DNA from 2 places in the Halovulum dunhuangense genome. Region 1 is predicted to be linked to the other one. Evidence: riboswitches for the same ligand, from Rfam matches in the RefSeq annotation. Region 1 holds a riboswitch; the other holds the start of a gene.
The links. A riboswitch is a leader RNA that binds a small molecule or an ion and turns the genes downstream of it on or off. The one in region 1 is predicted to bind thiamine pyrophosphate.

Region 1 (14,105 bases):
CGCAAGCGTCGCCCCAATGGCAGAGCAGATCGCAAGGGCAAGGCTGGTGCCCGTCGCCTCCCACAGGCCAGACGGCGGACCGGAAACCAGCGCCGCAGCACCACGGCCCAGAACGAACCCCATCGGGGGCAACAGGAAGCCGAGAAGCAGCAGGATCACCGTACCGTCCCAGACCCGCACCGCGCCCCCCGGGGCATCCCAGCGGCGGCGGAAGCGGCCCATGCCACGGCCAAAGGCGCCGGGCCGGCCCAGCCACAGGGCCAGCCCCGCGACGGCACCGCACAGGGCGAACTGCACCAGCGCCAGCCGCGCCGCCCGGCCCAGGTCGAAATCGAAGCGCAGCGCCTGATAGATCGCCAGCTCGATCGTCGTGGCGCGCGGCCCGCCCCCCAGCGCGAGCGCGACGGCAAAGCTGGTCATGCACAGCAGGAACACCAGCAGGAAAGCGCCGGGCAGAACGGCGCGCAGAAGCGGCACCTCCAGCAGGCGGAACACGGCACCCGGCCCCATGCCAAGCTGGGCCGCCAGCCGGAACCGCTCGGCCGGGATCGCCTGCCAGCCCTGAAGCAGCAGCCGCGTCACCAGCGGCACGTTGAAGAAGACATGCGCCAGCAGAACGCCCGGCAGGCCATAGATCGACAGGACCGGGCCTCCGAATGCGCGGCTCAGGTCGCTTGCGGCCCCGGCGCGCCCCCAGACGGCAAGCAGGCCGAGGATCGCAACGATCACCGGCAGCAGGAAGGGCGCGCCCAGAAGCGCCACGATCGCCCTTCGGCCCGGAAAGCTGCGCCGCGCCAGTGCGCGGGCAAAGGGCACCGCCAGCGCGCAGCTGATCGCCGCCGACAGCGTCGCCTGCACCAGGGTGAAGCGGATCGCCGCCCAGTCGGCAGGCCCCAGCGCCTGGGTGCCGGCCCCATCAAGACCTGCGAGAACGATCACCGGCACGAGGCCCAGCGCCAGCACGAGTGCCAGCACCGGACCCCCGGTCAGCAGCGTCGAGGCGCTCAGCGCGCCAGCGCGGCGAGCCATTCGGCCAGCGCCTCGTCACGCAGCGCGGGCACCTCCTCGGACGGCAGGTGCAGCGCCGTCGCGGGCGTGATCATGCGCTCGAACCCCTCGGGCAACGCACCCGCCGGCAGGGCCGCCGGGTACATCCAGTTGGTCGTGGGAATGATCTCCTGGAAGGCGGGGCTCAGCATGAAGGCGAGAAAGCGGTCGGCCAGCTCCGGCTGGTCGGTCGAAGCAAGTTTCCCGGCCACCTCGATCTGCATGTAATGCCCCTCGTCGAAGGCGGCGGCGGCCTTGCTGTCGTCCTCCTCGGCGATCAGGTGATAGGCGGGCGAGGTGGTGTAGCTCAGCACCATGTCCGCCTCGCCCTCGAGGAACATGCCATAGGCCTCGGACCAGCCGGCGGTCACGGTCACGATCTGCGGCGCCAGCGCCTCCCAGAAGGCGGGCGCCTCGTCACCATAGACCGACTTCACCCACATCAGCAGGCCCAGCCCCGGGGTAGAGCTGCGCGGATCCTGGATCACCACGCTGATGTCGGACGCCGCCAGTTCCGCCAGGCTTTCGGGCGGGTTGGGCAGGGTGGTGGTGTCGTGGACAAAGGCGAAATAGCCCCAGTCGAAGGGCAGGAAGTCGGCGTCGTCCCAGTCCACGGGCAGGGTCAGCCCCTCGGGCGTGATGCCATGGGGCGCGAAAAGACCCGTCTCGCGCGCCATCGCGGTCAGCGTGGTGTCGAGCCCCAGCACAACGTCGGCCTGGGTGTTCGGCCCTTCCAGCCGAAGCCGCGACAGAAGCGCCGCGCCATCGCCCGCGCCGATCAGTTGCAGGTCGCAGCCGCATTCCGCCTCGAACGCAGCCTCGACCTGCGGGCCGGGCCCCCATTCCGAGGTGAAGCTGTCATAGGCATAGACGGTCAGGACAGGCTGTTGCGCCGCCGCCGCGCTTGCGGTCAGCAGGGCCACAGCCGAGAGGGAAAGGCGAAGCATCGGCATCCTCCAGTTGCTGCGGCGAAAGGCAGGTGGAGGTTTCATCCCTGTCTCACCTTCCCTACGCCGGTACGATCCGGTTCAGGTTCGACGGGTTCGCGGGTTCACCCGCATCTCAGCCCTGACAGGGCACCCCGAGGTCGTGCGTGCCTGTGTATGTCCCGGCCCCCGCCCGCGTCAAGCGGCGCGTCGGGACAGGGCGATCGCCGCAACATAGACCAGCGCGACCAGCCCCGACACGGCCCCCATGCCGAGAAACGCGCCGCCCAGCCCCCCTGCGCCGACCAGCGCGGCGCCCGCAAAGGCCGACAGGAACTGCGCCAGGAAGATAGACATCGTCATGAACCCGCTGGCGCGTCCGCGCATCTGCGGCGGGACGCGCCCCATCAGCCAGGTCATGTGGTTGGGCATCACGACGCCCAGCGCCGCGCCCACCAGCGGCGCCAGCAGGAACACGACGCCCAGCGTGCCGGCCCCTGCCAGAAGCGCATAGCCCAGCGCCAGCAGGCCGAAGCCCAGCGCGCCGATCGCCAGCGGCGACAGCCGCGCGCGGATGCGCCCGAAGAATGCCGATACGGTGGCGGATACCAGCGTGATCGCCGCGATGGCATAGCCGGCGGTCGAGGCGCGGGCCGCGCCCAGATCCTCGATCAGGAAGGGCAACTGCGTCGGGATCATGTAGAAGATCAGGAACGCCGCGAAGGCGCTGGCATAGATCGGCAGCGCCAGAGCCACCGGAAAGCGCCCGCCGTCGCCGGTGCCGCCTTCGCCTCCTTGCGTGGGGGCTGGAAGCGTGGTGAACACCAGCGGCAGCAGCACCAGCGGAACAAGATACATCGCGAAGGGCCCGCGCCAGCTGACATCCGCCAGAAGCCCGCCGCCCAGGATGAAGATCACGCCGCCGAACCCCATGGCCGAGGCCTGGTAGCCCAGCACCCGGCCCCTCTCGGGCCCGGTGAAGATGTTGGCGATCAGCGTGGTCGAGGCGGTCATCACCCCACCGACCGCAAGCCCCAGCAGCACCCTTCCGGCAAGGATCGGCATGAGCCCGTCAAGCCACAGGCCCGAACTTCCGGCCCCGACATAAAGCAGGATGGACCCCAGCAGCACCTTGCGCGGGTCCATCCGGTCCACCAGCACGCCGCACAGCGGCGCGGATATCGCGATCGCCAGCCCCGGCACCGTAAGGATCAGCGGCACCAGCGTGGCGGCATCCGGGACGCTGCGGAAATGCTCCAGAAGCCCGGGCAGCGACGGGGCGATGGTGGCCCCGGCCATCACCGTCAGCGTCGCGCAGGCCAGCAGAAGCGGCAGAACGAAGGCCGGGATCTGCCCGGGCGTTGCGTGATCCTGAAATGCCATAACGATTGTCTCCGGCCCCGCGGGCCATGCCTGTGCGCCGGAATGGGCGCCTGGATCTGATCTAGTCCCGCCGTCCGGGACAGCCAAGGCTTTCCTGACGTCGGCCTCTGCGCTACACCCAAGCGCAACCACCCGCCCGGAGCCATGCAATGAGTTTCAACACCTTCGGCCACATCTTCCGCGTCACCACCTGGGGCGAAAGCCATGGGCCCGCGCTCGGCGCGACGGTGGACGGGGTGCCGCCGGGGGTGCCGATCACCGCGGCGCAGATCCAGCACTGGCTGGACCGGCGCAAGCCGGGGCAGAACAAGTACACGACCCAGCGGCGCGAGGCCGACGAGGTCGAGATCCTGTCCGGCGTGTTCGAAGGGGTCACCACCGGCACGCCGGTGCAGCTGATGATCCGGAACACCGACCAGCGGTCCAAGGACTATTCCGAGATCATGGAGAAGTTCCGCCCGGGCCATGCGGACATCACCTATTTCCAGAAATACGGCATCCGGGATTACCGGGGCGGCGGCCGCTCCTCGGCGCGCGAGACGGCCGCACGGGTTGCCGCCGGCGGGCTTGCCCGCGCGGCGCTGGCGCAGCTTGTGCCGGGGCTGAAGATCGCCGGCTACATGGTCCGGATGGGCCGCGACGGGATCGACCGCAGCCTCTTCGACTTCCAGCAGATCGAGCAGAACCCCTTCTGGTGCCCCGACGCCGACGCCGCCGCGCGCTGGGCCGAAAGCCTCGATGCGCTGCGCAAGTCCGGGAACTCCGTCGGTGCCGTGATCGAGGTGGTGGCACAGGGCGTCCCCGCGGGGCTGGGCGCCCCGATCTATGCCAAGCTCGACACCGACCTTGCCGCCGCCGCCATGTCGATCAACGCCGTGAAGGGCGTCGAGATCGGCGAGGGCATGAACGCCGCTGGCCTGACCGGCATCGAGAATGCCGACGAGATCTACATGGGCAACGACGGCCAGCCACAATACAGCTCGAACCACGCGGGCGGTATCCTGGGCGGGATTTCCACCGGGCAGGACGTGGTTCTGCGCTTCGCGGTCAAGCCGACATCGTCGATCCTGAACCCGCGCAAGACCATCACCAAGGCAGGCGAGCCCGCCGAGATCGTCACCAAGGGCCGCCACGACCCCTGCGTGGGCATCCGCGCTGTGCCGGTGGGCGAGGCGATGATGGCCTGTGTGCTGCTCGACCACATCCTGCTGCATCGCGGGCATGTCGGCGTGAACCAGGGCGTGATCGGCGTCGGCGACTGACGCCTGATGCGGCCCGAGGCGCTGATCTTCGATGTCTTCGGCACCTGCGTGGACTGGCGCACCTGCATCGCGCGGGAACTAGCCGCCGTGCTGCCGGGTGCCGACGCGCTGGCGCTGGCCGATGCCTGGCGGGGCGAATACCAGCCGGCGATGGAGCGGATCCGGGCTGGCAACCGCGACTATGTCGCGCTGGACGACCTGCACCGCGAGAACCTGAACCTCGTGCTGGGCCGCTTCGGGCTGGCGGTGCCGGACCGCGACGGGCTGAACCGTGCGTGGGAACGGCTGGATCCGTGGCCCGACGTGGTGCCGGGACTTCACGACCTGCGCGGTCATGCCATCATCGCCCCCTGCTCGAACGGCTCGATCGCGCTGATGACGCGCCTCGCGCGCCATGCCGGGCTGCCGTGGGACTGCATCCTCGGGGCTGAGATCGCGCGCGACTACAAGCCCAGGCCGGGGGTTTATCTTGCCAGCTGCGCGGCGCTGCGGCTGGCGCCCGAGAGTGTGATGATGGTCGCCGCGCACAACGACGACCTGGAGGCAGCGCGGGCAGCCGGGCTTGCCACTGCCTTCGTGCCGCGCCCCATGGAATACGGCCCGGATCGGCAGTCCGACCTCGGGCCCGCGCAGGACTGGGATGTGGTGGCGTCAGACTTCCCGGCGCTCAGCCGGCAACTGTTCGGCTGAGCCGCGCCACCAGTTCCGCATGGCCCGACCAGCGGAACTGGTCGACCACCTGCACCCAGTCAAGACTGTAGCCCGCCGCCACCAGCGCCTGCGCGTCGCGCGCAAATGTGACCGGGTTGCAGGACACGGCGGCGATCACCGGCACGCGCGATGCCGCCAGCCGCGCCGCCTGCGCCTCGCATCCCGCGCGCGGCGGGTCGATCACCACGGCATCGAAGCCGCGCAACTCCAGCGGCTCCAGCGGACGGCGGAACAGGTCGCGCGTCTCGATCCGGACCGCCTTCAGCCCTTCGGCCTCGCGCCAGCCCTTTTCCAGCGCCGCCAGCATTCCGCCATCGCCCTCGACCGCCAGCACCTCTGCCCGCTCGGCCAGCGGCAGCGCGAAGGTGCCGCAGCCCGCGAACAGATCGGCGATCCGCCCGGCATCGCCCACCGCGTCGCGCACGGCGGCGACCAGTGCCGCCTCGCCTTGGGGCGTGGCCTGAAGGAACGCGCCGGGGGGCGGCACGACGCGCGCACGGCCCATGACCTGCGCGGGCGGGCGGATCAAGGCCACGACCTCGCCCTCCCAGGACAGCCGGGCCAGATCGGCGCGCCCGGCAAGGGCTGCAAGACTTGCGGCAAGCGGCCCCTCGAGCGGCTTGCCGCCCGAGACGTCGATATCCCAGCCGCCGTCGCATTCGGTCACGAGCAGCCGCAACCCGCCCTTGCGCGAGGCGCCAAGGCGGGTGATCTCCTCCAGCACCGGGCGCAGGGCCAGCATGCCGGGGCGCACCAGGGCGCAGGTGGTCACATCCTCGATCCGGTCGCTGCCACGGCCATGAAAGCCGATCTGCACGCCCTTCTTCGTGCGCCGCCCGGCGAATGTCGCCCGCCGGCGGCTGTTGGGCGGCGACACGGCGATGGGGCGGAACGGCGCGGACAGGCCGCGTGCGGCCAGCGCGCGTTCGACCACCGCCTGCTTCCAGCGGGCGAGGAAATCATCCGAGGCGTGTTGCAGCGCGCAGCCGCCGCAGCGGCCGAAATGGGGGCAGACCGGCGCGACGCGATCCGGCGACGGGGTCAGGATCTTGGGCGGATCGCCGGACAGGATGGTCTCTCCCGGCAGGGTGAAGGGGTGATAACCCCCGCCGCCCACGCCGTCGCCCTCATGTCCCAGCCGTTCGATCGCGATCCCGTCCATGGGCGCCTTTTATCCGCGCGCGGGGCGCGGCGAAAGACGCAACCGATTGTGTCGAATTTCAGTTCTTATGCAGATCAGGCTTGTTCCTTATATTCCCTGAAGAAACAAAGGAGAGCCACATGACCCCCGAACGCCCCGCCCTGCCGCCCGCCCCCGAGGGGCTGCGGATCGGCCATGTCCATCTGCGCGTCGCGGACCTTGACCGCGCGATCGCCTTCTACCGCGACGTGCTGGGCCTTGACCTGGTGCAGCGCTACGGCCCCGGCGCCGCTTTCCTGTCGGCGGGCGGCTACCACCACCATATCGGGCTGAATACCTGGGACAGCCTGGGCGGCACGCCGCCGCCGCGCGGGCATACCGGGCTGTACCACACGGCCTTTCTTTATCCCACGCGCCGGGACCTCGCGCAGGCGGTGCGCCGTGTCGCCGCGGCCGGAATCGACCTGGACGGGGCCGCCGATCACGGGGTGAGCGAGGCGCTTTACCTGCGCGATCCGGACGAGAACGGTGTCGAGCTGTATTGGGACAGGCCGCGCGACGCCTGGCCCGTCGGTGCGAACGGTCATCTGAGGATGGTGAACGCGCCGCTCGACATGGAGGGACTGATGGCGCTGGCCTGACCCGCGGCCCTGGGCCTGTGGCCGGCGCCGGATGCCTCCGGCGGGGATATTTGAAGAAAGTGGAATTCGGGCGGTCAGCCCGGCTTTCGGGCGGCGAGCAGGAATTCGCGGTTGCCGTCGCCCCCGGCGATCGGGCTGTCGGTGACGCCCGTTACCTGCCAGCCCCGCGCTTTCACCCAGCCGAGCACCGTCTCGACCGCGCGGGCGTGAAGGGCGGGATCACGCACGATGCCGCCCTTGCCGATGTCGCCGGGCGAAAGCTCGAATTGCGGCTTCACCAGCGTGACAAGCCTGGCCCCGGACCGGGCCGCCGCAAGCGCGGGGGCCAGCGCCTTGGTGGTTGAGATGAAGGAGAGATCGCTCACCACCCAATCGAGCGGCGGCAGGTCGCCGGGCGCCAGGGCGCGGGCGTTCACCCCCTCGCGGTTCTCGATGCGCGGATCTGCGGCAAGGCGCGGGTGCAGCTGCCCATGCCCGACATCGACCGCAATCACGCGCGCGGCCCCGCGCGCGAGCAGCACCTCTGTAAAGCCGCCCGTGGAGGCGCCGATATCGGCGCAGACGGCGCCTTCGGGCGAAAGGGCGAAATGGTCGAGGGCATGGACCAGCTTCAGCGCGGCCCGCGACACCCAGGGCAGCGGATCGGCGGCAAGGGCGATCGCCTGCTCCGCGATCCGGGCGGCGGGTTTCGTGACGACCGCCCCGTCCACCGTGACCGCGCCGGCCGCGATCAGCGCCTGCGCGCGGGCGCGGCTGTCGGCGAGGCCCCGCGCCACCATGGCCTGATCCAGACGCTGCGCCATCGCTATTCGGCGGCGGTGCGGCCCAGGAAGCCGCCCGACTGGCGGTTCCAGAACCCGGCATAGAGCCCGCCGCGCGCGAGCAGCTCGTCATGGGTGCCCTGTTCGACGATCCGGCCTGCGTCCATCACCACGATGCGGTCCATCGCGGCGATCGTGCTGAGCCGGTGGGCGATGGCGATGACGGTCTTGCCCGTCATCACGGCATCGAGGGAGTGCTGGATCCTGGCTTCCACTTCGCTGTCGAGCGCCGATGTCGCCTCGTCCAGCACCAGCACCGGCGCGTCCTTGAGGATGGCGCGAGCCAGAGCGATGCGCTGGCGCTGGCCGCCCGACAGCTTGACCCCGCGCTCGCCCAGCCGGGCGGCATAGCCCTGGCGGCCCTTGTGATCGCTCAGGGCAAGGATGAAGTCATGCGCTTCGGCACGGCGGGCGGCCTCGAACACCTCTTCGTCGGTGGCCTCGGGGCGGCCATAGCGGATGTTGTCCAGCGCCGAGCGGTTGAACATGGTGGTTTCCTGGCGGACGACCGAGATCCGGTCGCGCAGCGCGTGCTGGGTCATGTCGCGCACGTCCACCCCGTCGAGCAGGATCCGCCCCTTCTCGGTGTCGTAGAGCCGCAGCAGCAGCGAGGTGACGGTGCTCTTGCCAGCACCCGATGCACCCACCAGCGCCACCTTTTCGCCCGGCGCGATGTTCAGGCTGAAATCCCTCAGCGCCGCGACCTTGCCCCCATAGGCAAAGGTCACATGGTCGAAGGCGACGGCACCGCGGCCCGCGACACTTGCCACCGCGCCGGGGCGGTCGGTGATCTCGTGCGGCTGGGCGAGCGTCTCGATCCCGTCCTCGATCTCGCCGATATTGGCGAAGATGCTGACCCCGGCCATGCTGACGCGGTTGGTGATCTGGGCAAGCCGGGTCGAGACCATCGCCGTCATGGCGATGTCCCCCGGAGTGGCGATGCCGACCGACCAGAGATACAGCGCCGCGGTGATGGTCGAGAGCGGCAGCAGCCCGCCCAGCGTCATCAGCACGAAACGGAAGCTTGCGGACATCACGCCGAAATCGACGCCGCGGGCGCGGAACCGCTCCATCGCGTCAAGCGCGGCGCGATCCTCGACATCGTCATGGGCGAAGAGCTTGACCGTGGCGATGTTGGACAACGTGTCCACGATCTGCCCCGTCACCACGGCACGGGCCGAGGCGCGGGCGGCGGCGCGACTGCGCACCATCGGGATGAAGAACCGCAGGAAGCCGGCATAGAGCGCGAACCAGACCGCGAAGATCAGCAGGATGCGCGGGTCGATCCCGCCCAGAAGCACGATGGAGCCGGCAAAGATCGCCATGGTGTAGATGACCACGTCGATCGACTCGCTGACCACGTCGGTCAGCGCGCGCGAGAGTTGCATCGCCTTCTGGCTGATGCGGCCGGCGAAGTCGTTTTCGTAGTAGCGCATGGAATGGCCCAGCGCATGCCGGTTGATCCGGCTCAGGACCAGCGGGAAGAGATGCGGCTGCACCAGCACCGATGACATCGAGGCATCGATCGCGAAGACCGCCGGGCGGACCAGCGCGAAGAACACCACGCCCCCGATCAGAACCCCCCAGAGCGCACCGGGAAAAGACCCCGGCCCCGCCGCCAGCGCGGTGTCGATGGCCCAGCCGGTGAACCACGCGGCCACCAGTTCCGAGGTGCCGGCCAGCACGCTGACGCAGGCTGCCAGCAGCAGCGCGGGGCCCGCGCCGCGCAGGGCCCAGCGGGTGAAGGGCAGGATGCGCCGTGGCGGCGGGCCTTCGGCAGGGGCGAAGGGGTCGATCAGGCGGGTCAGCAGGCGGAAGGGGCTTCGCATCATTCGGCCGCATCCATGCCGAGGAACCCGCCCGACTGCCGGGCCCAGAGCCCGGCATAGATGCCGCGGCGCGCCAGCAGCGCGTCATGGGTGCCGTCCTCTACGACGCGGCCATTGTCCAGAACGACGATCCGGTCCATGCGCGCAATGGTAGAGAGCCGATGCGCGATGGCAATGACGGTCTTTCCCTCCATCACGCCGTAAAGCGTGTCCTGGATCGCCGCCTCGACTTCCGAGTCGAGCGCCGAGGTCGCCTCGTCCAGCACCAGGATCGGCGCGTCCTTCAGGATGACCCGCGCGATGGCGATGCGCTGGCGCTGGCCGCCCGACAGCTTCACCCCCCGCTCGCCCACCTGCGCGTCATAGCCGGTGCGGCCATGCCGATCCTGAAGCGTCTGGATGAAGTCATGCGCCTCGGCCCGCCTTGCGGCGGCGATCATCTGATCCTCGGTCGCGTCGGGATTGCCATAGAGGATATTCGCCCGCACCGAGCGGTGCAGCAGGCTGCTGTCCTGCGTGACCATCCCGATCTGCCGGCGCAGGCTTTCCTGCGTCACGCGGGCGATATCCTGCCCGTCGATCAGGATCTGCCCCTGCTCGGCGTCACGGAACCGCAGCAGCAGGTTCACGAGGCTCGACTTGCCCGCGCCGGAGCGCCCGACAAGGCCCACCTTCTGCCCCGGCGCGATCCGGAGGTTGACGCCCGACAACCCCCCATGGCCGCGGCCATAATGGTGATGCACGTCGCGGAACTCGATGGTGCCGCGCGACAGCGCCAGCGCCGGTGCGCCGGGGACATCCACCACCGTCTGCGGCCGGGCGATCGAGCGCAGCCCCTCGCGGATGACGCCGGCATGTTCGAACAGGCGGATGGTCACCCACATGATCCAGCCCGACATGCCGTTCAGCCGGATGGTCAGGGCGGCGGCCGCGGCTACCTCGCCCACGGTGACGGCGCCGCGCGTCCACAGCAGCACCGCCGCCCCCGTGACACCGACGATGAGGAAGCCGTTCATCACGTTCAGCACGAAGGTCATCTCGGTCATCAGCCGCAGGAAGCGCTGGAAGCGCAGGCGCAGACGGCGCATGGCCGACAGGACATAGGCCTCCTCGCGGCCGCTGGAGGCAAACAGCTTGACCGACTCGATGTTGGTATAGGCGTCCACCACCCGCCCGGTGACCAGGCTGCGGGCATCCGACCACCGTTCGGAGGCAGCGCCGACGCGCCGCGCGATGTTGCGGCTGTAGGCGACATAGGCGACCAGCCACAGGCCCAGCGGCAGCGCGATGCGCCAGTCCATGCCGTAAAGGATGATCAGCGCGCCCGCGACATAGGTCAGCGCGTACCAGATCCCGTCGAAGAACATGTGCACGGAATCCTCGACCGCCGGGCCCATCTGCATCACCCGGTTGGTCAGCCGCCCGGCGAAATCGTTCTGGAAGAACCCCGCCGACTGGCCCAGCAGATGCCGGTGCGCCCGCCAGCGGACCTGCTCCTGCATGTTGCCGGCCAGCGTCTGCTCCAGCAGCAGGTGGTTCAGCCCCATGATCAGCGGCCGCAGGAACAGGATGAACAGGGCGGCCAGGGTCAGCTCCAGCCCGTGCTCGGCCCAGAAGGCGGCGGGCTCGGCATCGGTGATCAGGTTCACGACGCGGCCCGAGTAGAAGATCAGCCCCATCTCGATCAGCGCAACGACGGCGCCGACCACGGCCATCCAGATCAGGTGGCGGCGGAACGGGACGAGCTGGGTCCGCAGATAGGCCCACAAGGTCGCAGGCGGCGTGCCCGCGGGCGGCTCGGCAAAGGGATCGACAAGGTTCTCGAAACGGCGAAACATGATGGGCGCTCCTCGCGCGGAAAAGGATAGTTCGAATGACGGTGCGGGACACGCGGCCCCTCCGGACCGGTGGTCACACCAGTTCTGCGGTCCGGTCAAACGTCATTCAGCACCCTCCATCAGCTTCGGTGCGCGACTTACACGATTCCCCCCGACTTGTCAGCCGGCATCGAGTTGACACCGCCCGACGGGCGGCGTTTGGTGAGCCGGTGACGAATGGCCGGAGGCAGGGAATGACGCAGAACGATTTCGACGAACGAAAGGCACGGGCTTCCGCCTGGTTCGCCGAATTGCGCGACATGATCTGCGCCGCCTTCGAACGGCTCGAGGACGAACAGGACTGGGGCCCCTACGCCGACCTGCCTGCCGGCCGTTTCGAGCGCAAGGAAACCCGGCGCGCCGGCGAGGGCGAGGAAGACGCCGGCGGCGGCGTGATGTCCGTGATGCGCGGCGGCCGCGTGTTCGAGAAGGTGGGCGTCAACATCTCGACCGTCTACGGCACGCTCGGGGCGCAGGCCAGCCGAAGCCTTTCCGCCCGCAAGGAGATCCCCGGCCTGATCGAGGATCCGCGCTTCTGGGCCAGCGGCATCAGCCTTGTCGCGCACATGCGCTCGCCCAAGACGCCGGCGGTGCACATGAACACCCGCATGTTCTGGACCCCCGGCGCCTGGTGGTTCGGCGGCGGCTCGGACCTGAACCCGATGGTCGAGGTGGCCGAGGATACCGCCTTCTTCCACGAGGTGCTGAAAGGCGCCTGCGACCGCCACGACCCGGACTATTACCCGCGCTACAAGGCCTGGGCGGACGACTATTTCATGATCCGCCACTGGAACGAGGCGCGCGGCGTCGGCGGCATCTTCTACGACGATCACTGCACCGGCGACTGGGAGGCGGATTTCGCCTTCACCCGGGACGTGGGCCGCGCGTTCATCGACGCTTTCGTGCCGCTGACCGAAAAGCACCTGAAGGAACCCTGGACCGAAGCCGACCGCGAATGGCAACTGGTCAAGCGCGGCCGCTACGCCGAGTTCAACCTGGTTTACGACCGCGGCACCCAGTTCGGCCTGCAGACCGGCCACAACCCCGAAGCCGTGCTGATGAGCCTGCCACCGATCGCGAAGTGGCCCTGAGCGGCAGCCACAACCCCACCACGAAGTGAACGGCGAATCCATTGCCCTCGGGCGATATTGCACTAAAGTGTCACGCGAAGTTGACAGGAGCGCGCGATGTTTTTCGAGTTGATCGATTTCCTTGGCTGGCGGTGGCTGGTGTTCTTTCACCTTGTTGCCTTTGGCCTGCTCTACCTGCCCTTCATCTATGAAGGTGCGGTGCGTGTCGTGGTGCCCCTGCGCAAGATCTGGGCCGAGCGGCAGGACAACCGCCGGGGCTGATCAGCACCCCTGACGCCAATGTTGCAGAAGCGCATCGCGGTCAAGCGTGAAGCGGCTGTCGATCCAGGCCTGCCGCAAGCGCGCAAGGGTCGCGCCCAGTTGCGGCCCCGGCTCCAGCGGCGGCATGAGGTCCGCGGCACGCAGCGGGAACTGCGCAGCCGCACCAAGGGCGATGTCGGACTGCCAATTCGCGGGGGTTTCCGCACCTTCTGCCGCGGTCATCAGAACCGCGTCGGTCGCAGCCTCTCCCCCATGTTCGGCCGCAGCCGCATGGGGGGGCAGATCGGCCGCACGGCAGGCGCGGATCGCAGCGAGCGCCCGCGCCTCGTCGCGTGACAGGCGCAGCGCAGCGGCCCAGTCGCCCTTGCCCAGCGCCGCCAGACGCCGGATCCAGCGCGGCGCTTTTCCCGCCTTTCGCTCGGCCTCGACCAGCGGACGGATCAGTTCCGCCCTCGCGCCGGGCAGCGCCTCTTCCAGCACCTCGCTTGCGGCCATGCCCTCCAGGGCGATCACCGGATCTGCCGCCCCCAGCAGCTTGCGCATCTCTGCCCCGATCCGTTCGCGGCTCACGGGGCGCAGCGCGGCATGGGCGGCGGTCACCGCGGCCATCCCTTCGGGGTCGAGCGGGGCGCCCGGCGCGGCATAGATCGCGCTGAAGCGGAAGAAACGCAGAACGCGCAGGCCGTCCTCGCGGATCCGTTCGGCGGGATCGCCGATGAAGCGCAGGCGCCGCGCCCGCAGATCGGCAAGCCCCCCGCCCATCGGGTCGAGCACCGCGCCCTGCCGGTCGGCGTAAAGCGCGTTCATGGTGAAATCCCGCCGTGCCGCATCCTCCTCCAGGCTGTCGGAAAACGCCACGACGGCGTGGCGGCCATCGGTTTCCAGATCGCGGCGGAAGGTGGTGACCTCGTGCGGGCCATGGCTCAGCACCGTGACCGTCCCATGTTCGGCCCCCGTGGGCACGCAGCGCAGGCCCGCGGCCCGCGCAAGTTCCGTCACCCGTGCCGGTTCCGCATCGGTCGCGATGTCGATATCGGCCACGGGCCAGCCCAGCAGCGCGTTGCGCACGCAGCCCCCCACGAAATAGGCCTGGTGGCCGCCCGCCTCCAGCATGG
Region 2 (14,105 bases), 840 kb from region 1:
CGGCGGCATCGGGCTCTACCGCAACGAGCCGCACCGCCCGTCCTACATGGCGGTGGGTTTCGGTTCGTCGGCCTTTGTCCTGCATTTCGCGTTCTGGTTGGCCGTGCTGATCTGCGGCATCGTCCTGCTGACGAGCATCATCAGGAACCTGGACGGCATCCTGGGGAACTAGCGACCGCAAAGCCGCGCAGGCACCGGTCACACCGCCGCCAGCCCCTCTCGCGCCAGCCGGTCCATCAGCGCCACTTCCTCGGCGCTGAGCGCGATGCCCTGCGCCTGAGCCTCGGCCCGCGCGGCGTAGCGGCGTTGCGAAGGAAGCCGCGCGCCCTGCCCGGCGATGGCGTCGAGCAGCGCCTCGGCGCGGGGGAACGGATTGCCGCCCGCCCGCGACGCGAAGCGGCCGGGGTCGAAGGCCAGGATCAGCTCGCCATGCCGTGGCGCCAGCGTGGTCGTGCCCAGCGCCTCCAGCGCCTCGGGGCTGGTCAGATCGCCGATCATCGCCGCCGCCAGCAACTCGATCATCGTCGATATGGCGGACCCCTTGTGCCCGCCGAAGGGCAGCATCGCCCCCTCCAGCGCCGCCGCGGGGTCGGTCGTTGGCTGCCCGTCGCGGTCGATGGCCCAGCCCTCGGGCAGCGGCTTGCCCGCCTTGCGGTGCAACTCGATCTCGCCCCGCGCGGCGACCGAGGTGGCGAAGTCGAAGACATAGGGATCGCGCCCCGGACGCGGCCAGCCAAAGGCGAAGGGGTTGGTCCCCAGCAGCGGCGCCTGCCCGCCCGAAGGTGCCACGCTGGCATAGCTGGGGCACATGGCGATCCCGGCCAGACCGCGGTCGGCGATGGCCTCCACCTCGGGCCAGAGCGCCGAGAAATGCACGCAGTCGTTGATGACCAGCGCCGCCAGCCCGTGCCGCCGCGCGCTTTCCTCCAGCACGGGCAGGCCCAGCTCGAAGGCGGAATTGGCAAAGCCGCCCTGCGCGTCGACGCGGACGATGGCGCCATCCTCGGGCGCGAGTTCGGGCATCGCGTCGGCCGCGACCTTGCCCGCCTTGATCGTGCGCAGGCACCCCTCGATCCGGTAGACGCCGTGCGACTTGCAGCCGTCACGCTCTCCGGCGGCGATGACACGGGCCAGCGCCCCCGCCTGGGTCTTGCACAGGCCCGCCCCGGTGAAGATCGCCTCGATCCGGCGGATCAGTTCGCCCTCGGTCAGCCGCATGGGTCCGGTCATCCTGCTTCCCCTTGCCATCCGCATCCCGACAGGATGCGCTTTGCATTTGCATACTGTTTGTATATTGATTGTCTCCAACATCTCAAGCCCGACCGGGCTGCCGACAGACACGAAGGAGTGCGCCATGACCCATGTTCCACACGGCAGGCATCTTGTCGCCGGCGAATGGATCGCCACCGCAGAAACATTCGAGAACGCCCCCGCCCATGGCCCCGCGCACCGCTTCTCGGTGGGCAGTGTCGAGCTGGTGGACCGCGCCTGCGAGGCGGCCGAGGCGGCGTTCGATGCCTATGCCGCGACCAGCCGGGCCGAGCGCGCGGATTTCCTCGACCGCATCGCCACGGAGATCGAGGCCCGCGGCGCCGACATCACCGCGATCGGCACCGCCGAGACGGGGCTGCCCGCGGCCCGGCTCGACGGCGAGCGCGGGCGCACCTGTGGCCAGCTGCGCCTTTTCGCGACCCATATCCGCAAGGGGGACTATCTCGACCGGCGGCATGACCCCGCGCAGCCCGACCGCGCGCCGCTGCCGCGCCCGGATCTGCGGATGATCCAGCGCCCCGTGGGCCCGGTGGCGGTGTTCGGCGCGTCGAACTTCCCGCTCGCCTTCTCGACCGCGGGGGGCGACACGGCGGCGGCGCTGGCGGCAGGCTGCCCGGTGGTGGTCAAGGGCCATTCCGCCCATCCCGGCACTTCCGAGATCGTGGCCGAGGCCATCGCCGCCGCCATCGCCGCCTGCGACATGCCCGCGGGCGTCTTCAGCCAGATCCAGGGCGGCAATCGCGCCGTTGGCGCGGCGCTGGTCCAGCATCCCCGGATCAAGGCCGTGGGCTTCACCGGATCGCTGGCCGGGGGCCGCGCACTGTTCGACCTGTGTGCCGCCCGGCCCGAGCCGATCCCCTTCTTCGGCGAACTGGGCTCGGTCAACCCGATGTTCCTGCTGCCCGGCGCCATGTCGGCCCGCGCCGAGGAAATCGGGCGCGGCTGGGCCGGCAGCCTGGCCATGGGGGCGGGCCAGTTCTGCACCAATCCCGGCATCTGCGTGGTGATCGAAGGCCCCGACGCCGACCGCTTCGCCGAGGCGGCCCGCGCGGCACTCTCGGAAACCGGGCCGCAGGTGATGCTGACCGACGGCATCGCCGACGCCTACCGCTCGGGTGCGGCGCGCGTCGCGGGGGCGGCGGGAGTTCAGGACCTGCTGAGCCAGATGTGCGACCGGCGCGAGGCGCGGCCCTTCCTGTTCCGGGTGACGGCGCAGGACTGGCTGGCGGATCATGCCCTGTCCGAAGAGGTGTTCGGGCCCCTTGGGCTGATCGTCACCGTGCGCGACGCGGACGAGATGCTGGCGGTGGCCCACAGCCTCAAGGGCCAGCTGACCGCGACCCTGCATCTCGATCCGGGCGACCGGGCGCTGGGCCAGCGGCTTCTGCCGGTGCTGGAACGCAGGGCCGGCCGGGTGCTGGCCAACGGCTTTCCCACCGGGGTCGAGGTCTGCGACGCCATGGTGCACGGCGGCCCCTACCCCGCCAGCACCAATTTCGGCGCGACCTCGGTCGGCACGCTGTCGATCCGCCGTTTCCTGCGTCCGGTATGCTACCAGAACATCCCCGCGGACCTGCTGCCCGAGGATCTGGCCTGAAGATCGGAGCGCGCCGCGCCCCCGCCGGGCGCGGCGCCTTCCGGATTTCCATACAACAAGTATACAGAGATTATTTTCACTTGATACGCGGAATTCGACGTTTCATAGTCCACGGAAGAATCAAGCCAACGGAGAGGGCAACCATGACCACCAAGACACTGATCGGCGCCGCCATCGCCTTTGCCTGCCTTGCAGGTGCGGCCCAGGCGGACAAGCTTGACGACATCATCGCGTCGGGCACGCTGCGCTGCGCCGTCACGCTCGACTTCCCGCCGATGGGGATGCGTGACGAGAACAACAACCCGATCGGCTTCGACGTCGATTACTGCAACGACCTGGCCGCCGCCCTGGGCGTCGACGCCGAGATCGTCGACACCCCCTTCCCCGAGCGTATTCCCGCGCTGATGTCGGGCCGGGTGGACGTGGGCGTCGCCTCGACCTCGGACACGCTGGAGCGGGCCAAGACCGTCGGCTTCTCGGTCCCCTACTACGCCTTCGAGAACTCGGTCGTGGTGGCCGAGGGTGTCGAGGGTGACAGCTGGGACGACATGCGCGGCAAGACCATCGGCGCGACCGCCGGCACCTACGAGGCGATCTGGATCGAAGAGCGCATCGCCGAGTGGGGCGAGGGCACCTTCCGCCCCTACCAGACCCAGGCCGACGTATTCCTCGCGCTGAGCCAGGGCCAGATCGACGCCACCGTGTCGACCACCGAAGTGGCCAACGCCAACGTCGACTCGGGCAACTATCCGGGCATCTCGATCATCGCCAAGGCGCCGATGGTGCCCGACTACGTCGCGCTCTTCACGATGCGCAACGAATACGGCCTGATCAACTACCTGAACCTGTTCGTGAACCAGCAGGTCCGCACCGGCCGCTATGCCGAGCTTTTCGCCAAGTGGATCGGCGAGGGCGAGCCGGCGCAGCTGACCGTGCCGAACGCCTACCGCTGACCTGAACGGCCGAAGGCGGCGCGGCAAACCCTGCGCCGCCTTCCCCCTCTCCATTTAGCGAGGCGGACATGTTCGACTACACCTTCCAATGGCGGCAGGCCTATGCGCGGCTGCCGCAGATGCTGGAAGGGGCGCTGGTCACGATGGAAGTGGCCATCCTCTCGATGCTGATCGGCGTGGCGCTGGCGGTGATGCTGACGCTGTTCCGCCTTTCCGGCAACCGGGCCCTTTCCGCCGTAGCGACAAGCTGGGTGGAAGTCGCCCGCAACACGCCGGCGCTGTTCCAGATCTACATGGCCCATTTCGGGGTGGCGAGCTTCGGGCTCTATCTCAGCCCCTATGTATCGCTGCTGGTCGGGATCACCTTCAACAACGCAGGCTACCTGGCCGAGAATTTCCGCGGCGCGCTCAAGGCCATTCCCGACACCCAGACCCGGGCCGCCCGCTCGCTGGGCATGACCGGCATGCAGGCCTTCCGCTACGTCGTGCTGCCGCAGATGCTGCGCATCGCCTTCCTGCCGATGACCAACCAGATGGTCTGGGCGATCCTTATGACCTCGCTGGGCGTGACCGTCGGCATGAACATCGACCTTTACGGCGTGACCCAGGACCTGAACGCGCTGACCTTCCGCACCTTCGAACTGTTCGCCATCGCGGCGGTGATCTTCTACCTGATCACCAAGGCCATCACCCTGTCGGCGCGCCTGATCGCGTCGCGGCTGTTCAAGTACTGAGCGGGGGCAGGCCATGTTCGAAACCGCGCTGAGCACGAACGACATGATCTTCCTCGCCAAGGGGGCGGGGATGACGCTGATCGTGACCGGCATCTCGGTCGTGATCGGCACGGCTCTGGGCATCCTCTTCGGGGTGATCCGCTACCAGGTTGGCCCGATCTTCGCCGCGCCGCTGACCTTCTTCCTGGACGTCTTCCGCTCGATCCCGCTGCTGATCCAGCTGGTGCTGGCCAACGCCTTCATCGGCACCGTCCTCCAGATCCGGCTTTCGGGCTTCACCGTGGCCTGCATGGTGCTGTCGCTCTACACCGCCGCCTATTGCGCGGAAATCGTGCGCGGCGGCATCGAGGCGGTTCCGACGACCACACGGCGGGCCGCCCGGTCGCTTGGCATGACGTGGTTCCAGGACATGCGCTACATCGTGGCGCCGCTTGCGACCCGCGTGGCCCTGCCCTCCTGGATCGGCCTTGCGCTCGGCGTGATGAAGGACTCGGCGCTGGTCTACGTTGTGCAGGTGACGGAACTCCTGCGCTCCACCCAGATCCTGATCACCCGCCTGCAGGAGCCGCTTCTGCTGCTGATGATCTGCGGCCTGTTCTACTTCGCCATCAGCTTCCCCATCGCCCGCCTCGGCGGCTATCTCGAAAGACGGTGGTCCAATGATTGAGATCGAGAACGTCCACAAATCCTTTGGCGCGCTCAAGGTGCTGAAGGGCATCAACCTGACCGTCGAGCGCGGCGAGGTGGTGTCGGTCATCGGCGGATCGGGTTCGGGGAAATCCACGCTGCTGACCTGCATCAACGGGCTCGAAGCCATCGACAGCGGCAGGATCACCATCGACGGCACCGTGGTCCACGACCGCAAGACCGACCTTAACAGGCTGCGGCAGAAGGTCGGGATCGTGTTCCAGCAGTTCAACGCCTTTCCGCATCTGACGGTGCTCGACAACGTCACGCTCGCGCCCCGCAAGGTGCTGGGCATGGGCCGGTCCGAGGCGGAGGAGATCGCCGTCCGCCAGCTGAAACATGTGGGCCTGGGCGACAAGCTGACCACCTATCCCGGCCGCCTGTCGGGCGGACAGCAGCAGCGCATGGCGATCGCCCGCGCGCTGGCGATGTCGCCCAAGTACATGCTGTTCGACGAGGTGACATCCGCGCTCGACCCGCAGCTGGTGGGCGAGGTGCTGGACACGCTGAAGATGCTGGCCGACGAGGGGATGACGATGATCTGCGTCACCCACGAGATGGGCTTCGCGCGCGACGTGTCGCGCCGCGTGGCTTTTTTCCACCAGGGCGTGATGGCCGAGATCGGCCCGCCCGACCAGATATTCGGCGCGCCGCAGGACCCCGAGACGCAGAAGTTCCTCTCGAGCGTCAGATAACATCGTGCAACCGGACGTGATCGTGATTGGCGCGGGGGTCGTCGGGCTCTCCGCGGCGCTTGCCGCGCAGGCGCGGGGCCTGAGCGTGACGGTGATCGACCGCGAGGGGCCGGCCGCCGGCGCCTCGGCCGGGAACGCGGGCGCCTTCGCCTTTAGCGACATCCTGCCGCTGGCCTCGCCCCGGATCATCCGGCAGGCGCCCAAATGGCTGCTCGACCCGCTGGGCCCGCTGTCGGTGCCGCCCGCCTACGCGCTGCGCATCGCGCCCTGGATGTTGCGCTTCTGGCGCGCATCCTGGCCCGCGCAGGTGGCGGCGTCCACCCGCGCCCAGACCGCGATGATGCGCCATTCCCGGGCCGCGCTGGAATCGATGCTCTCGCGCGAGGGGCTGGGGCATTTCCTGCGCCGCGACGGGCAGTTGCAGGTCTACGAGGGCGCGCGCGAATTCGACGCCTCGCTTCCCGGATGGGCGGCGCGGCAGGCCGAGGGCATCGAGTTCCGCCACCTGAAGGGCGACGAGATCGCGGAAATCCAGCCCGGCCTCGCGCCGCGCTTCACCCACGCGACCTTCACCCCGGGCTGGTGGTCCGTCACCGACCCGCGCGACTACACGCTGGCGCTGGCCGAACAGGTGCGCGCGCGGGGCGGCCAGATCGTCGTCGCCGAGGCGACGGCGCTGGTTCCGGGCGGCGTGCAGACCGCCACCGGGGTCATGCAGGCCGAAAGGATCGTGCTGGCCGCCGGCGCCTTCTCGCATCGGCTGGCACGGACTGCCGGCGTCAGGATACCGCTGGAAACAGAGCGCGGCTACAACACCACCCTGCCCGTGGATGCGTTCGACCTGCGCACGCAGATCACCTTTGGCGGGCACGGCTTCGTTGTCTCGCGGCTGTCCACCGGGATCCGCGTGGGGGGCGCTGTGGAACTGGGCGGGCTCGACCTGCCCCCGAACTACGCCCGCGCCGACGCGATGCTGAAGAAGGCGACAGACTTCCTGCCCGGTCTCAGGACCACGGGCGGCACGCAATGGATGGGCTTCCGCCCCTCGCTGCCCGACAGCCTGCCCGCAATCGGCCCGCTCAAGCCAAGACCGGACGTGATATGCGCCTTCGGCCATGGCCATCTGGGCCTGACCCAGTCCGCCGGCACCGCCGAGATCGTGGCCGACCTCTTGACGGGGCGCGCGCCCGGCATCGACATGACCCCCTACGCACCCCACCGTTTCTGACCGAGGTCCATCATGGCCACCCATACGTTCTCCTGCATCGACGGGCATACCTGCGGCAATCCCGTGCGCCTCGTTTCCGGCGGCGGGCCGCGCCTTCAGGGCGCCAACATGCTGGAACGCCGCGCACATTTCCTGCGCGAATTCGACTGGATCCGCACCGGCCTGATGTTCGAGCCGCGCGGGCACGACATGATGTCGGGCGCGATCCTCTATCCGCCCACGCGCCCCGATTGCGACGTGGCGGTGCTGTTCATCGAAACCTCGGGCTGCCTGCCAATGTGCGGGCATGGCACCATCGGCACGATCACCATGGGGATCGAGAACGGCCTGATCACCCCGCGCGAACCGGGTCGCCTGTCGATCGAGACGCCCGCCGGCAAGGTGGACATCGCCTACCGGCAGGAGGGGCGCTTCGTCGAGGAAGTGCGCCTGACCAACGTCCCCGCCTTCCTTTACGCCGAGGGTCTGACCGCCGAGGTGGAAGGCCTGGGCGAGATCGCCGTGGACGTGGCCTATGGCGGCAATTTCTACGCCATCGTCGAGCCGCAGCAGAACTTCCGCGACATGGCCGATTTCACTGCCGCCGAGCTGATCGGCCATTCCCCGAAACTGCGCGCGGCGCTCAACGCGAAATACGACTTCGTCCACCCCGAGCATGACGCGATCCGGGGCCTGTCGCATATCCTGTGGACCGGGGCGCCCACGGTCGACGGCGCCCATGCCCGCAACGCGGTGTTCTACGGCGACAAGGCGATCGACCGCTCGCCCTGCGGCACCGGCACCTCGGCGCGCATGGCGCAGCTTGCGGCCAGGGGCAAGCTGAAGGTGGGCGACGAGTTCTGGCACGAAAGCATCATAGGCTCGATCTTCAAGGGACGGGTCGAGGCGGCGGCCACTGTCGCCGGGCGCGACGCGATCATCCCGTCCATCGCCGGATGGGCGCGTATGACCGGCTACAACACGATCTTCATAGACGAGCGCGACCCCTTCGCGCATGGCTTCGTGGTGAAATGAACATGACGGCGCAAAGCGTTCTTCCCGGGCAGGCCGAGGGCCAGGTGCTTGCCACCGGCGAAGGGCTCAGCTTCTGGGGCGGGGTCGATCCGGCCACCGCGCGGGTCATCGACACCCACCACCCGCTGCACGGCGCCAGCGTCGCGGGCAAGGTGCTGATGATGCCCACCAGCCGCGGGTCGTGCACCGGAAGCGGCGTGATCCTCGACATGGCGCTGAACGGCCGCGCCCCGGCCGCCCTGATCTTCGCCGAGGCCGAGGACGTGCTGACACTGGGCGCGATGGTCGCCGACCGGCTGTTCGGCCGGGGCTTTCCGGTGCTGCGCCTGTCGCATGCCGCCTTTGCGCAGGTGGCGCGGGCCGAGCGGGTGCGGATCACCGCCGACACGCTGATCGCGGATGGCACGGAGATCCCCCTCGCGCCCCCCGCCGCTGCCGCGCTCGACCTGACCGAAAGCGACCGCGCCTATCTTGCGGGCGCGCATGGCCGCGCAGCGCAGCTTGCCATGGAAATCCTGATCGCCATGGCCGCGAACCAGGGCGCCGCGCGGCTGTGCGACGTGACGCGGGTACATATCGACGGCTGCATCTACGCAAGCCCCGCCAACCTGCGCTTTGCCGAGGAAATGGCAGCACTTGGCGGGCGGGTGGTGGTGCCCACGACCACCAACGCGATCTCTGTCGATCACGAGAACTGGCGTGGCCAAGGCGTGCCCGACAGCTTCGGCGGGCCGGCCAGCCGGCTGGCGGATGCCTATGTCGCGATGGGGGCCGCGCCCAGCTTCACCTGCGCGCCCTACCTGCTGGAGAACGCGCCGAAGCCGGGCGAGGATATCGGCTGGTCCGAGTCCAATGCCGTGATCTATGCCAACTCGGTGCTGGGCGCGCGCACGGTCAAGCACCCGGATTTCCTGGATCTTTTCATAGCCCTCACGGGCCGCGCGCCCCATTCCGGCGTCTACCTGCCGGAAAACCGCCGCCCCCGCCGGGTGATCCGGGTCGCCGCCCCGGCAGAAGTGGATGACGCCTTCTGGCCGATGCTGGGCTGGCTGGTGGGCCAGGCCGCGCCCGACCGGGTGCCGCTGATCGCGGGCTGCGAGGGGCTCTCGCCGACAGAGGACGACCTAAAGGCGCTGTGCGCGGCCTTCGGCACGACATCCGCCGCGCCGATGCTGCATGTGGCGGGCCACACCCCCGAGGCGGGGCTGGCGCCGGTGGAGGATGCGGACACGGCAGAGGTGGCCCTTGCCGATTTCCGCACCCTCTGGGCCGGGTTCAACGAGGCGCCCGACGCGGTGGACCTGGTGGCGATCGGCAGCCCCCACGCCTCCGCCCATGAGTGCCGGATGCTGGCGGACCTGCTGACCGGCACGCGCAATCCCGGGACGGACGTGATCCTGACCGTGGGCCGGGCGACGCTGGCCGCGATGGCGCGCGACGGAACCCTGGCGCGGCTGATGGACTTCGGCGTGAAGGTGGTGCCGGATCTGTGCTGGTGCTCGATCTCTGAGCCGGTGTTCCCGCCGACGGCCAAGGTCGTGATGACCAATTCCGGCAAGTACGCCCATTACGGCCCGGGGCTGACGGGCCGGCGGATGCGGTTCGGAAACCTGGCCCAATGCGCCGAGACGGCGCGCACCGGCCGGGCACCGGAAAACATGCCCAACTGGTTGGCGTGAAAGGATAATCCGATGCGATCGTCAAAGACCATCCACGTCATTTCCGCCCATGCCGAGGGCGAGGTGGGCGACGTGATCGTGGGCGGCGTGACGCCGCCGCCGGGCGACACCCTGTGGGAGCAGAGCCGCTGGATCGCGCGCGACGGCACCTTGCGCAACTTCGTCCTGAACGAGCCGCGCGGGGGCGTGTTCCGCCATGTGAACCTGCTGGTGCCGCCCAAGGATCCGCGCGCGGATGCCGCCTTCATCATCATGGAGCCCGAGGACACGCCGCCGATGTCGGGGTCGAACTCGATCTGCGTGGCGACCGTGCTGCTGGATGCGGGCATCCTGCCGATGGTGGAACCCGTTACCGAGATCACGCTGGAAGCACCCGGCGGGCTGGTGCGGGTGCGCGCGGAATGCCGGGGCGGCAAGGCCGAGCGGATCTTCGTGCAGAACCTGCCGAGCTTCGCGGCACGGCTTGACGCGGACCTGGAAGTGCCGGGGCTGGGCACGCTGAAGGTGGACACCGCCTATGGTGGGGACAGCTTCGTTTTCGTGGATTCCCAAGCACTTGGCTTTGCCCTGACCCCCGACGAGGCGCGCGATATCGCGGGGCTTGGGGTGACGATCACCAATGCCGCGAACGAGCAGCTGGGGTTTGTCCATCCGGAGAATCCCGACTGGCGGCATATCTCGTTCTGCCTGTTCGCGGGGCCGGTTCGGCAGGACGGGGGCGACCTGCGCGCGGGCGCGGCGGTGGCGATCCAGCCGGGCAAGGTCGACCGCTCGCCCACCGGCACGGCCCTGTCGGCGCGGATGGCGGTGCTGCATGCGCGGGGGCAGATGCGGACGGGGCAGAGCCTGACGGCAATTTCCCTTATCGGCTCGACGTTTACCGGGCGGATCCTGGGCGAGGCGGTGGTGGGCGACAGCCCGGCGATCCTGCCCGAGATCTCGGGCCGGGGCTGGATCACGGGCATCCATCAGCACATGCTTGACCCCTCGGACCCGTGGCCCGGGGGCTATCGGCTGTCGGATACCTGGGGCGCCGGACCCTGGCGGGGGGGCCGCTGACAGCCGCCTGGAAGGCGTCTGGAAAGTGTATGGCACGCGTATGGCACGCGTATGGCACTTCGTCGGGCATCAGCGCCCGGCAGCGACCCCGCCGGACCGGCCCGGCGGCGCGTCTTTTCCGCCGGGCGATGCGCGGGGCGAGCGCAGCGCAGCGCCGGTCCCGCCCGAAAAAGCCCCGGCCCGGAAAGACCGGGCCGGAGAGTTGGGTCGGATTTGGTGAGAAGCCGCCGCCCGGCTCATCGGACCCGCAGCGGCGACATGTCGGTTTTGCCACGGGAATGTTGCAGAACTGTTTGACGCGACCCGCCCCCTGCCCTTTCCTTCCCGCACGAGGGTGACGGGAGGCAATCGCAAGCCGTGCGGACATTGCTGGACATCGGGCTGCCGCTGGGACTGTTCGGGATCATGTTCTGGCTGGGGCTGGAATTGCGCCTGGGCGATTTCCGGCGCGTGCTGGCGCGGCCCCGCGCGCTGGTGCTGGGGCTGTGTCTTCAGGGGCTGGCGTTGCCCGCGCTGGGCCTGGCGCTGATCCTGTCGTGGCCGGTGCCGCTGCCCGCGGAACTGGGCCTGGGGGTGATGCTGCTCGCGGCGTCGCCGGGTGGGGTCACGTCGAACCTGTTCACGCGGCTTGCCGGGGGCGACACGGCGCTGTCGATCACGCTGACCGCGACGATGACGCTGGCCGCCTTCGTGACGGTGCCCACGATCCTGGCGCTGGCCCAGGCGGTGCTGGGGCTGGAGATCGCGGGCGATCTGTCCTTTCCGGTCCTGTCGCTGACGCTTTTCGCGCTGGTGGTGGTGCCGGTCGCGCTGGGGGTGCTTGCGCGGGTCCGGCTGGCGCATCTGGTCGCGCGGCATGGCCGCCGGGTGCTGCGCATGGCGGCGCTGCTGCTGGGCGGGCTTCTGGCGCTGTCGCTGGTCGATGCGCGGGCGGAACTGGAGGGGGCGCTGCGCGATGCGGGGCTGCTGGCGCTGGCGCTGAACCTGTCGGCCATGGCGCTTGCGCTGATCGCGGCGCGGATGGCGCGGCTGGAGCCGCCGCAGGCGCGGGCGCTCAGCCTGGAATGCGGGTTGCAGAGCACGCCCACCGCGCTGACGCTGGCGGTGCTGCTGGGCCTGCCGGCGATGGCGCTGACGCCGGCCGCCTTTTACGGGATCTGGATGCTGTTGAGCGCGAGCGCCTTCGCCGCGCTGAATGCCCGGCGCAGGGCGCTGCACCCTTGACACTTTCCCGCGGGCGCGGTCTGGTGCGGGCACCGGACAGGGGCGTCCGCGCGGACCGCGCGGGCTGAGAAGCACCCTTCGAACCTGAACCAGATCATGCTGGCGTAGGGAGTCTCGGTGCGACGAGCCTGCGCCCCGTCCTGGCCCTGCTCCTGCATCGCCTCTCTCTCCGCCGCGGAAAGGGAAGAGCGATGGAAAACCCAGGCAGTCATCTGGCCCGGATGCGGGAAACCGCGCCGCTGGTCCACAACATCACGAATTTCGTGGCGATGAACGTCATGGCCAACGTGCTGCTGGCGGTGGGCGCGTCGCCCGCCATGGTGCATGCGCGCGAGGAGGTGGGCGAATTCGCCGGCCTTGCGCAGGCGTTGAGCGTGAACATCGGCACCGCCGATCCCGACTGGGGCGCGGCCATGGAGGACGCGGCTTCGGTGATGAACGCGAACGCGCGGCCCTGGGTGTTCGATCCCGTGGGCGTGGGTGCGACGCGGTTCCGGCAGGACCTGTCGCGGCGGCTGCTGGCGCTGCGCCCCACGGTGGTGCGCGGCAACGCGTCCGAGATCCTGGCGCTGGCGGGGCTGTCGGGCAAGGCCCGCGGCGTGGATGCGGGCGACAGCGTGGAGGCGGCGATGGAGGCCGCGCAGGCGCTTGCGCGCGAGACGGGCGGGGTGGTCGCGGTGTCGGGGCCCGAGGATTACGTCACCGACGGCGCGCGCGGCTACCGCATCGCCAACGGCCATCCGCTGATGGCGCGGGTCACGGTGATGGGCTGTTCGCTGAACGGGGTGATCGCGGCCTATTGCGTGGGCGCCGGGCCGCTGGAGGCGACGGCCGCGGCGCTGGCCAGCTACGGGCTGGCGGGCGAGGTGGCGGCGCGGGCGGCCGGGGGGCCCGGCAGTTTCCAGCCGGCATTCCTGGATGCGCTGGCGGCGCAGACGCCGGAGGCGTTGGATGCAGGCGCGCGGGTCAGGGTCGCGTCCGAAGGCGCGCAGGTGAGCGTCGCGTCCGAAGGCGCGCGGACAAGCGTGACATGATCGGGCCGGTCTACGTCATCACCGATCCCGCCGCCCCCCTGCCGGTGATCGAGCAGGCCCGCGCCGCGGCGCGCGGCGGGGCCTGGGCGGTGCAGTTGCGCGACAAGGGGGCGAGCGATGCGGAGCTGGTGGCGCTTGCGCGCGCGCTGGTGGCCGAGTTGCGCCCGCTGGGCGTGAAGCTGATCGTGAACGACCGGCTGGAGGTGGCGCTGGCGGCCGGCGCGGACGGGCTGCACATCGGCCAGGGCGACGGCGACCCGGTGGCCGCGCGGGCGCGGCTGGGCGCTGGCCGGCTGCTGGGCCTGTCGGTCGAGACGGTGGCGCAGGCAAGCCGGGTGCCCGGTTGCGTCGATCACGTCGGCGCGGGGCCGGTCCGGGCGACGGCGACGAAGCCCGATCACGCCGCGCCCACGGGCCTTGACGGGCTGGCCGCCATCGTGGCGCGCGCAGGTGTGCCGGCGGTCGCGATCGGCGGGCTGGGCCCGGGCGACGCGGCGGCGGTGAAGGCGGCGGGGGCGGCGGGCATGGCGGTCGTCTCGGCCGTGGTGCGGGCCGCGGCGCCCGAGGACGCAACCCGCGCGCTGGTCGCGGAATGGAGGCAGGCATGATCCCCAACATCCTGAGCATCGCGGGGTCCGACCCCTCGGGGGGCGCGGGCATCCAGGCGGACATCAAGGCGATTTCCGCGAGGGGCGGCTATGCGATGGCGGCGATCACCGGGCTGACGGCGCAGAACACGCGCGGCGTGCAGGCGGTGTCGCTGGTCGATCCGGCACTGGTCGAGGCGCAGATCGCGTCCATCCGCGCCGATATCCGCATCGACGCGGTCAAGATCGGGATGCTGGGCAGCGCCGATATCATCGCCGCGGTGGCGCGTGCGCTGGCGGGGCTGGAGGCGCCCGTCGTGCTGGATCCGGTGATGGTCGCCA

Region 2: linked by a shared signal. The riboswitch ahead of thiM (hydroxyethylthiazole kinase) and the one ahead of thiB (thiamine ABC transporter substrate binding subunit) in region 1 are both predicted to bind thiamine pyrophosphate.

The regions. Positions count from the first base shown of each region.
Region 1 is NZ_JABFBC010000001.1:499,845-513,949, reverse strand. It holds gene HMH01_RS02480 (thiamine/thiamine pyrophosphate ABC transporter permease ThiP) at 1-1,029, opposite strand, end outside; gene thiB (thiamine ABC transporter substrate binding subunit) at 1,005-1,994, opposite strand; TPP riboswitch at 2,036-2,141, opposite strand; gene HMH01_RS02470 (MFS transporter) at 2,172-3,356, opposite strand; gene aroC (chorismate synthase) at 3,506-4,618, shown strand; gene HMH01_RS02460 (haloacid dehalogenase type II) at 4,625-5,308, shown strand; gene HMH01_RS02455 (class I SAM-dependent RNA methyltransferase) at 5,286-6,491, opposite strand; gene HMH01_RS02450 (VOC family protein) at 6,611-7,111, shown strand; gene HMH01_RS02445 (TlyA family RNA methyltransferase) at 7,186-7,914, opposite strand; gene HMH01_RS02440 (ABC transporter ATP-binding protein) at 7,917-9,764, opposite strand; gene HMH01_RS02435 (ABC transporter ATP-binding protein) at 9,761-11,599, opposite strand; gene hemF (oxygen-dependent coproporphyrinogen oxidase) at 11,833-12,729, shown strand; gene HMH01_RS02425 (hypothetical protein) at 12,826-12,990, shown strand; gene HMH01_RS02420 (CCA tRNA nucleotidyltransferase) at 12,991-14,105, opposite strand, start outside.
Region 2 is NZ_JABFBC010000001.1:1,338,619-1,352,723, reverse strand. It holds gene HMH01_RS06655 (hypothetical protein) at 1-172, shown strand, start outside; gene HMH01_RS06650 (Ldh family oxidoreductase) at 199-1,230, opposite strand; gene HMH01_RS06645 (aldehyde dehydrogenase (NADP(+))) at 1,355-2,869, shown strand; gene HMH01_RS06640 (transporter substrate-binding domain-containing protein) at 3,013-3,822, shown strand; gene HMH01_RS06635 (amino acid ABC transporter permease) at 3,891-4,556, shown strand; gene HMH01_RS06630 (amino acid ABC transporter permease) at 4,570-5,223, shown strand; gene HMH01_RS06625 (amino acid ABC transporter ATP-binding protein) at 5,216-5,938, shown strand; gene HMH01_RS06620 (NAD(P)/FAD-dependent oxidoreductase) at 5,943-7,166, shown strand; gene HMH01_RS06615 (4-hydroxyproline epimerase) at 7,179-8,180, shown strand; gene lhpI (cis-3-hydroxy-L-proline dehydratase) at 8,183-9,859, shown strand; gene HMH01_RS06605 (trans-3-hydroxy-L-proline dehydratase) at 9,872-10,918, shown strand; partial or broken gene HMH01_RS06600 (bile acid:sodium symporter family protein) at 11,249-12,142, shown strand; TPP riboswitch at 12,171-12,270, shown strand; gene thiM (hydroxyethylthiazole kinase) at 12,334-13,176, shown strand; gene thiE (thiamine phosphate synthase) at 13,173-13,784, shown strand; gene thiD (bifunctional hydroxymethylpyrimidine kinase/phosphomethylpyrimidine kinase) at 13,781-14,105, shown strand, end outside.